DNA from 2 places in the Burkholderia cepacia complex sp. TUM26381 genome. Region 1 is predicted to be linked to the other one. Evidence: predicted binding sites of a transcription regulator. Region 1 holds the regulator's gene; the other holds the start of a gene.
The links. The regulator LexA, encoded in region 1, represses DNA repair genes until DNA is damaged. The targets are predictions, from matches to a motif close to ACTGTATNNNNATACAGT.
Positions count from the first base shown of each region.

Region 1 (4,627 bases):
GCGGGCGCGGGGCCGCTGGCGCCCTTGCTCGTGCGGCGCTGCAGATACCACTGCAGCGTATTGATCAGCAGCAGCATCAGGAACGACACGACCAGCATCACGACCGCCAGCGCGGTCGCGCCCGCGTAGTCGTACTGCTCGAGCTTCGTGATGATCAGCAGCGACGTGATCTCGGATTTCATCGGCACGTTGCCGGCAATGAAGATCACCGAGCCATATTCGCCGAGCGCACGCGCGAACGCGAGCGCGAAACCGGTGAGGAGCGCCGGCAGCACGGCCGGCAGCACGACGCGGCGGAACGTCAGCCAGCGCGACGCGCCGAGGCACGCGGCCGCTTCTTCCTGCTCGCGCTCGAAATCCTCGAGCACCGGCTGCACGGTACGCACGACGAACGGCAGCCCGATGAAGGTCAGCGCGACCAGCACGCCGGCCGGCGTGAACGCGATCTTGATGCCGAGCGGCGCGAGATACTGGCCGACCCAGCCATTGGTCGCGTAGACGGCCGCGAGCGAAATGCCGGCGACCGACGTCGGCAGCGCGAACGGCAGGTCGACGATCGCATCGACGAGGCGCTTGAACGGGAACGTGTAGCGCACGAGCACCCACGCGACGAGGAAGCCGAACACGGCGTTGATCAGCGCGCCGCCAAGTGCGGACGTGAACGTCAGCCGGTACGACGCGAGCACGCGCGGCGACGTGACGGCGGTGACGAACTGGTCCCACGACAGCGTCGCGGTCTTCAGGAACGTGGCGGCGAGCGGGATCAGCACCACGAGGCTCAAATAGGCCACCGTGATGCCGAGCGTCACGCCGAAACCGGGCAGCGCGCTCGGCTTGCGAAAGGTGTACGTCGTCATCGGATGCTCTTGCTGGGTCGATGCTGCTCATGGGTCCGACGCAAACGCCGGCGCAGTGAATCGCGCCGGCGGCCAATCGGGGATGCGGCGCGCTGTCGTGGCGCGCCGCTGTCGTTATGGCGTTACTGCGGCTTGTAGATCGAGTCGAACACGCCGCCGTCCGCGAAATGCGTCTTCTGCGCACTCGTCCAGCCGCCGAACGTGTCGTCGACCGTGTACAGCTTCAGCTTCGGGAACTGCTTCGTCAGTTCCGCCGGCACGTTCTTCGAACGCGGCCGGTAGTAGTTGCGCGCCGCGATTTCCTGGCCCTGCGGGCTGTACAGGAAGTTCAGGTACGCGTCGGCCAGCTTGCGCGTGCCCTTCTTGTCGACCACCTTGTCGACCACCGCGACGGGCGGCTCGGCCAGGATGCTCACCGACGGCACGACGATCTCGAACTTGTCGGTACCGAATTCCTTCACCGACAGGAATGCCTCGTTCTCCCATGCGATCAGCACGTCGCCGATCCCGCGCTGCACGAAGCTCGTCGTCGCGCCTCGCGCGCCCGAATCGAGCACGCCTGCGTTCTTGTAGAGCTTCGTGACGAATTCCTTGGCCGTCTGCTCGTTGCCGCCCGGCTTGTGCACCGCGTACGCCCATGCGGCCAGGTAGTTCCAGCGCGCGCCGCCCGACGTCTTCGGGTTCGGCGTGACGATCGAGATGCCCGGCTTGGTCAGGTCGTCCCAGTCCTTGATCCCTTTCGGGTTGCCCTTGCGCACCAGGAACACGATCGTCGACGTGTACGGCGACGCGTTGTCGGGCAGGCGCTTCTGCCAGTCCTTGTTGACGAGCCCCTTGTTCGCGAGCGCGTCGATGTCATACGCGAGCGCCAGCGTGACGACGTCTGCCTGCAGGCCGTCGAGCACCGAACGCGCCTGCGCGCCCGACCCGCCGTGCGACTGCTTGAAGTTCACGGTCTCGCCCGTCTTCGCCTTCCACTCCTTGCCAAACGCCTGGTTGAAGTCCTGATACAGCTCGCGCGTCGGGTCGTACGACACGTTCAGGAACGTCGTATCGGCCTGGGCATGCGTCGCGACGCCCAGCGCCGCCGCCGCGCCCAGCGCGAGTGTTGCGATCAGGCGGCCCACTCCGCCCACCAGCCCCGTATTGCGCTTCGCCATCCTTGGTTCTCCAGTGTTGTCGGTGTTGCGATGTCGGGCCAGTCTAACGAACGGGTTACATGATTAAAAATAATCGTTCTTCATTTTTTAATACTCAAAAGTGCTAACGCAGACGGGATGGACGGTTGCGGCAGATAAACCGCCGTCCGGACGTCGCGAAATCACGCCGGAACCGGCGTGATCGCGTCGAACCTCACGTAACACTTGAAATTCGCGAAGTACTGTATAAAAATACAGCTCACTGTCTATCCATACAGTTGAGCCATGACCAAACTCACCGCCCGTCAGCAGCAAGTGTTCGACTTGATCCGTCGCGCGATCGAGCGCTCCGGATTCCCGCCCACCCGCGCCGAGATCGCGGCCGAACTGGGTTTCAGCTCGCCAAATGCGGCCGAGGAGCACCTGCGCGCGCTGGCGCGCAAAGGCGTGATCGAGCTGGCGGCCGGCGCGTCGCGCGGCATCCGCCTGCTCGGCATCGAAGATGCCCCGCACCAGTTCACGTTGCCGCACGCCGGCCTGATGCAGTTGTCGCTGCCGCTCGTCGGCCGCGTCGCAGCCGGTAGCCCGATCCTCGCGCAGGAGCACATCTCGCAGCACTACGCATGCGATCCCGCGTTGTTCACGAGCAAGCCCGACTACCTGCTGAAGGTGCGCGGCCTGTCGATGCGCGACGCCGGCATCCTCGATGGCGATCTCCTCGCCGTGCAGAAGCGCACGGAAGCGAAGGATGGCCAGATCATCGTCGCGCGTCTCGGCGACGACGTCACGGTCAAGCGCCTGATGCGCCGGCCGGGCGGTCTCGAGCTGATCGCGGAGAACCCGGATTACGAAAACATCTTCGTCAAGGCCGGCAGCGCCGAATTCGCGCTGGAAGGCATCGCCGTCGGGCTGATCCGCTCGGGCGAACTCTGACATTCCGTCTCGCTGAGGAGAACATCATGGAACGCCTTGCCCGTCTGCTGCCTTTCCGTCAATTCGGCCGCCTGCGTCATCTGCGCGGCCGCACGCCCTGCGCACCGCTGTCCGCGGCCGCGCCCGTGCAAGAAGAAGTCGCAGTCGAACGGCAGGCGTCCCTGCTGCCGTCAGCGCTCCCCGCGTTCGCCCGGGTATCGCTGAACGCCGGCCTGAATCACGCGGAACCCGCGCGTCGCGCACCGGTGCGCGTCTATCACGGCCGGTCGCGCCTGATCATGGTCGGCACGATCGATGCCGTGTGCCGGATGATCGATCGCTGCATCGCGGAGGAACGATCGGCTACGCCGGGCGGTCTCTGATTGCGGAACATCCCCGCACCGGAGGCAACGTGACTGGATCGCCGAGCCGCGCATGGCGACTCAAGCCCCTGCTGATCGTCGCGCTGATCGTCGTCGTCATTGCGGCGATCGGCTATGCGTACGCGTCGCCGTACGTCGCGCTCGGTCGCCTGAAATCGGCGATCGATGCGCGAGATGCGCAGGCGATTAGCGAGTATGTCGATTTTCCGTCGCTACGCATCAGCCTCAAACAGCAGGTCACGGAAGAGTTGATGCGCCGGATCGACGCTGTGAAGAAGAACAACCCGTTTGCGGTGATCGGCGCGCTGATCGGGTCCGCGTTGATCGGCCCGCTGGTCGATGCGTACGCGACCCCGGAGGGCGTGGCCGCGCTGATGAGCGGATTGCCGCCGCGCGGCAATCCGGGCGAGCGCCCGCCTGATTTGTCGAATCTGCCGCAAGGCAATACGCCGGGCGGCGCACCAGCCGCCACGCCGGCCAATCCGGCGCCGGCAAGTGCCGCCGCTGCGAGCAGTAACGCATCCGCTGCGACCGCGTCGTCAGCGGCGCCCGCGCCTGCCACGCCGGCGAGCCCGAGCGAGGCGACGCATCCGCAGCAAACCAGCGCGGGCTACCGGAATATCGAAGAATTCGTCGTGACGTATCAGCGCAGCGCCGACGGCACGCGCTATGCGGCGGTATTCCACCGCTTCGGGCTGTTTTCGTGGAAATTGTCCGCGATCGACCTGCACGCATAACAGGCCGCGCTCGACGCCCGCACCGCTGAAGCGGTGCGGCGCCTGACCGGCACGCATTGCCGACCAGGCAACCATCGCGTCTTTAGATCATTTGCCGTTCGCCGTGGCCGCTTCACGCTCGCGCGCGATTTCGGCTTTCTGCTCTTCCGCCGACGAGCACGCCACCAGAATGCTGCAGTTCACGCGGTCGAGCAGTTGCGTATTGCCCGAGCCCATCCACCATCGCGACAGTCCGCTGCGGCACCGGTGGCCGACAACGACGAGGTCGACCTTCAGTTCCGACGCAAGATTCGCGATTTCGTCGATCGGATAACCGAACGCGAAATGGCCTTCGGCCTGCACGCCACGCTCGCGCAGCCAGTTCACCCCTTCCTCGAGGATTTCGCGCGCGGTTTCCTCGAAGCGGCCGCATGCGACGTCGGTCAGCAAACCTGCACTTTGCGCAATGCTCGAACGCATGTCGACGACCGACAGCAAGTGCGTTTCGGCCTTCAGGTCCATTGCGAGATTAGCGCCGCAGCGCAGTGCCTTGCGCCCTTCGAGCGTGCCGTCGTAACACAGCAAAATCTTGTTGTAGCTAGCCATGAAACCTCCCTATC
Region 1 covers NZ_CM172006.1:1,725,576-1,730,202, reverse strand. The annotation lists gene cysT (sulfate ABC transporter permease subunit CysT) at 1-857, opposite strand, end outside; gene ACWMMN_RS08175 (sulfate ABC transporter substrate-binding protein) at 980-2,017, opposite strand; gene lexA (transcriptional repressor LexA) at 2,282-2,929, shown strand; gene ACWMMN_RS08165 (hypothetical protein) at 2,956-3,291, shown strand; gene ACWMMN_RS08160 (DUF2939 domain-containing protein) at 3,321-4,028, shown strand; gene ACWMMN_RS08155 (universal stress protein) at 4,116-4,613, opposite strand.

Region 2 (4,627 bases), 600 kb from region 1:
CTGCCTCGCGTCCGCACCGGTGTTTGCCGCGCCGTTGCCGGTGAGCGAACTCGTCGTACCGCCCGGCTTCCACGTCGAAGTCCTGACCGACGCGGTACCGGCCGCGCGCGAAATGGCGTGGTCGCCGCGCGGCATCCTGTATGTCGGCACGCGGGAAGGACGCGTCCATGCATTCGTGATGCAAGAGGGCCGGATCAGTGCGCGTTACGTGATCGCTTCCGGGCTCGACATGCCGGTCGGCGTTGCCTACCGCGATGGCGCCCTCTATATATCCGCCGTGTCGCGCATCCTGCGCCTCGATCATATCGACGACCGGCTCGCCAAACCGCCCGCCCCGGTCGTCGTGACCGACGCGCTGCCGACCGAGCACCATCACGGCTGGAAATTCATCGCGTTCGGCCCCGACGGCAAGCTTTACGTGCCGACCGGTGCGCCGTGCAACGTCTGCCTCCCCGATCGCAGCCGCTACGCAATCATCGCGCGAATGAAGGCCGACGGCAGCGGCAGCGAGGTGGTCGCCCGCGGCGTGCGCAATACGGTCGGCTTCGCGTGGCATCCCGACTCGGGCGAGCTGTGGTTCACCGACAACGGGCGCGACATGATGGGCGACGACGTACCCGACGACAAGCTGAACCGTGCGCCGCGCGCCGGCCTCGATTTCGGCTTTCCATATTGCCATGGCGGGGATACGCCCGACCCCGAATTCGGCAGCGCCGACGTCTGCCGCCGCTATGTGCCGCCCGTCTTGAAACTCGGTGCGCACGTTGCCGCGCTCGGCATGCGCTTCTATACCGGGCCGATGTTTCCGGCGTCGTATCGCAATAACGTGTTCATTGCCGAACACGGCTCGTGGAACCGCAGCACGAAGGTCGGTTACCGCGTGATGCGCGTGGTCGTATCGGCGGACGGCAGCCAGGCGCGCCAGACGCCATTCGTCACCGGCTGGCTACGGCCCGACGGCACGGTATGGGGCCGCCCCGCCGACGTGCTGCCGCTGCCGGACGGCTCGCTGCTCGTCAGCGACGATTACGCGGGCGCGATCTACCGCGTGACCTATGCGGCACCTTGACGCAGGCAAGGGGTGACCGGGTCCGACCGGGCATCGTAGAATGCGTGCCGGGCCGCGCGCCCGCGCCGGCCCGCCGGCCGCCCATGCCAACGACAATACGCCGCCATCCATGTCCAGCAGCACCGCACCGTCCCGCCGCTTCCGCTCCAAGACGCTCACCGCCGCCCTCGCATTCCTGCTCGGATCGCTCGGCGCGCACCGCTTCTATCTGTATGGCTTTCGCGACGTGTACGGCTGGGCACACCTGCTCGCGACGATCGTCGGCATTCCGGGCTTCCTCCTGCTCGCGGCGACCCAACGCAGCGCCGGCCTCGGTTGGTGGCTCGCGGTACCCGGAGCGATCTCGCTGCTGGCGGCGTTCCTCGCCGCACTCGTCTACGGGCTGCGCCCCGACGAGAAATGGGATGCGCAATTCAACGCGGACACCGGCAAGCACAGCAAGTCGGGCTGGACCGTGATCTTCGTCGTGATCTTCTCGCTGCTGATCGGCGCATTCCTGTTGATGACCGCCCTCGCGCTGTCGTTCCAGACGTACTTCGAATCGCAGGTCGAAGCGGCGAAGCAGCTTTCGCAGTAAGGACAACGCAGGCGGCATCCGCGGCCGACACGCGACGGCTTCGCTCGCGTGTCAGAACAGATTCAACTGCATGTCGTCGCGCAGCTGCGCGCCGGCCGAACGCCCGGCAACACGCGGCGCCGGCGCGACAGCGGCCGGCGCACCGCGAAACTGCGACAGATCGAGAATGCCGTTCGTGCGCTCGTTCAGCCCCAGCCGCTTGACGGTCTGGCGGAAGCGCTGGCGCAACAGGTCGGCCCAGACCCCCTCGCCCTTCATCCGTTTCGAGAAATCCGAGTCGTAATCCTTGCCGCCGCGCATGTCGCGCACGCGGTTCATCACGCGCTCCGCACGATCGGGAAAATGCGCGGCGAGCCAGCTCTTGAACAGCGGCGCGACCTCCCACGGCAACCGCAGGATGATGTAGCTCGCGTACGTCGCGCCGGCTTCCGCGCAGGCCTCGAGCACGCGCTCCATGTCGGGTTCGGTCACGAACGGAATCACCGGCGCAATGCTCACGCCGACCGGCACGCCCGCGTCGCGCAGCGCGCGGATCGTGCGCAGCCGTCGCGCCGGCGTGGCCGCACGCGGCTCGAGCGTCCGCGCGAGATCGGCATCGAGCGTCGTGATCGTGACCGCCGCCATCACCTGCCCGCGCTCGGCCATCGGTGCGAGCAGGTCGAGATCGCGCTCGATCAGCGACGATTTCGTGATCGCCGCGAACGGCAGCCCGCGATCGTGCATTACCTGGATCACGCTGCGCGTGATGCGCAGGTCGCGTTCGACCGGCTGGTAAGCGTCGGTATTGACGCCGAGCGCGATCGGCTCCGGCACGTAGCGCTTGCGCGAAATCTCGCGCTCGAGCAGTTCGGCCGCATTGACCTTCGCGTAGATGCGGCTTTCGAAATCGAGCCCCGGCGACAGGCCGAGATAGCTGTGTGTCGGCCGCGCGAAGCAGTAGATACAACCGTGTTCGCAGCCGCGATACGGATTGAGCGACACGCTGAACGGGATATCGGGCGACTGGTTGTGCGTCAGGATGCTCTTCGCCCGCTCCTCGAATACCTGCGTGCGCAGCGGCGCGGCGAAATCGTCGTCGCCGAACTCGTGCGTCCAGCCGTCGTCGACCGCTTCGCGCTGCGCGATTTCATACCGCCCCTGCAGGTTGTCGACCGCGCCGCGCCCCTTGCGGGGCACCGGCGGCGCTATCGGAAATTCATTGTCGGACCGATCGTCCATGTGCCCACCCCTTCGCCCGCACCCAATACTGTACATTTATACAGTATTGGGTGCGGCATGCCAAGGGCGGGATAAGGGGCCCGACAACAGGCCGCCGGCACGTCACTCGCCGACGGCAATCGTCAGCGTCTCCTTGATTTCTTCCATCACGACATAGCTCTTCGACTGCACCGCACCGGGCAGCTGCAACAGGATGTCGCCGAGCAGCTTCCGGTAGTCGGCCATCTCGCCGATCCGCGCCTTGATCAGGTAGTCGAAGTCGCCGGACACGAGATGGCACTCGAGCACCTCGTCGATCTTCATCACTTCCCGGCGGAATTGCTCGAACATGTTGCCGCCCTTGTGGCCGAGCGTGATCTCGACGAACACCAGCAGCGCGGCGCCCAGCTGGCCCGGGTCGACCCGCGCGTGATAGCCGGTGATCACGCCGTCGCGCTCCATGCGCCGCACACGCTCGATGCACGGCGTGACGGTCAGTCCGACCTGTTCCGCGAGGTCTTTCATCGCCATCCGGCCGTCGTCCTGGAGCAGTTTCAGGATGCGCCGGTCGAGCTTGTCGAGCGAGCGTACTGGCTGACGTTGCGTTCTCATTTTTTTATGCTGAAAACTTGAAAAATACGATAACAAAACCTGCACATTCGACAATACCATAGCGCAAAAAACTAGATCAGCTAGAGGTTACACGGAGCCGCACATGCGCCCGGCCTCGACCTGGTCCCTTCCATCTGGAGCAGCTATGCGAGTCGTCATTCTGGGCAGTGGTGTGGTGGGCGTGGCAAGCGCGTATTACCTCGCGCGCGCCGGTCATGAAGTCACCGTGATCGACCGGGAAGCCGGCCCGGCGCTCGAGACGAGCTTCGCGAACGCAGGCCAGATCTCGCCCGGCTATGCCGCGCCGTGGGCCGCGCCTGGCGTGCCGCTGAAGGCCGTCAAGTGGATGTTCGAAAAGCATGCGCCGCTCGCGATCCGCCTCGACGGCACGCGTTTCCAGCTCCAGTGGATGTACCAGATGCTGCGCAACTGCACGGCCGAGCGCTATGCGGTCAACAAGGGCCGCATGGTCCGTCTCGCCGAATACAGCCGCGACTGCCTGCAGGCGCTGCGCGCCGATACCGGCATCGAGTACGAAGGCCGCACGGGCGGCACGCTGCAACTGTTCCGCACGCAGCAGCAACTCGACGGCGCGGCGAAGGATATCGCCGTGCTGCAGGAAGCGAACGTGCCGTTCGAACTGCTGTCGCCGGCCGAACTGAAGCACGCCGAACCGGCACTCGCGGCCGTCTCGCACAAGCTGACGGGCGGCCTGCGCCTGCCGGGCGACGAAACGGGCGATTGCCAGCTGTTCACGACGCGCCTCGCAGCGCTCGCCGAATCGCTCGGCGTCAAGTTCCGCTACAACACGCCGATCGATGCGCTCGCGATCGCGGGCGGCAGGATCGCCGGCGTGCAGTGCGGCAGCGAGACGGTGCGCGCGGACGCGTACGTCGTCGCGCTCGGCTCGTACTCGACGAACTTCATCTCGAACCTGATGAAGATCCCCGTCTATCCGCTGAAGGGCTATTCGATCACCGCGCCGATCGTCAACGAAGCGGCGGCGCCCGTGTCGACCGTGCTCGACGAGACCTACAAGATCGCGATCACGCGTTTCGACCAGCGCATCCGCGTCGGTGGCATGGCGGAAATCGTCGGCTTCGACAAGAAGCTGCGCGCCGCACGCCGCGAAACGCTCGAAATGTGCGTGAACGACCTGTTCCCGGGCGGTG
Region 2 covers NZ_CM172006.1:1,121,213-1,125,839, reverse strand. The annotation lists gene ACWMMN_RS05375 (PQQ-dependent sugar dehydrogenase) at 1-1,069, shown strand, start outside; gene ACWMMN_RS05370 (NINE protein) at 1,179-1,646, shown strand; gene ACWMMN_RS05365 (PA0069 family radical SAM protein) at 1,698-2,864, opposite strand; gene ACWMMN_RS05360 (Lrp/AsnC ligand binding domain-containing protein) at 2,967-3,455, opposite strand; gene ACWMMN_RS05355 (D-amino acid dehydrogenase) at 3,601-4,627, shown strand, end outside.
Region 2: ACWMMN_RS05365 (PA0069 family radical SAM protein) is a predicted target of LexA. The motif match lies at 2,892-2,909, and genes of this name have one in related genera.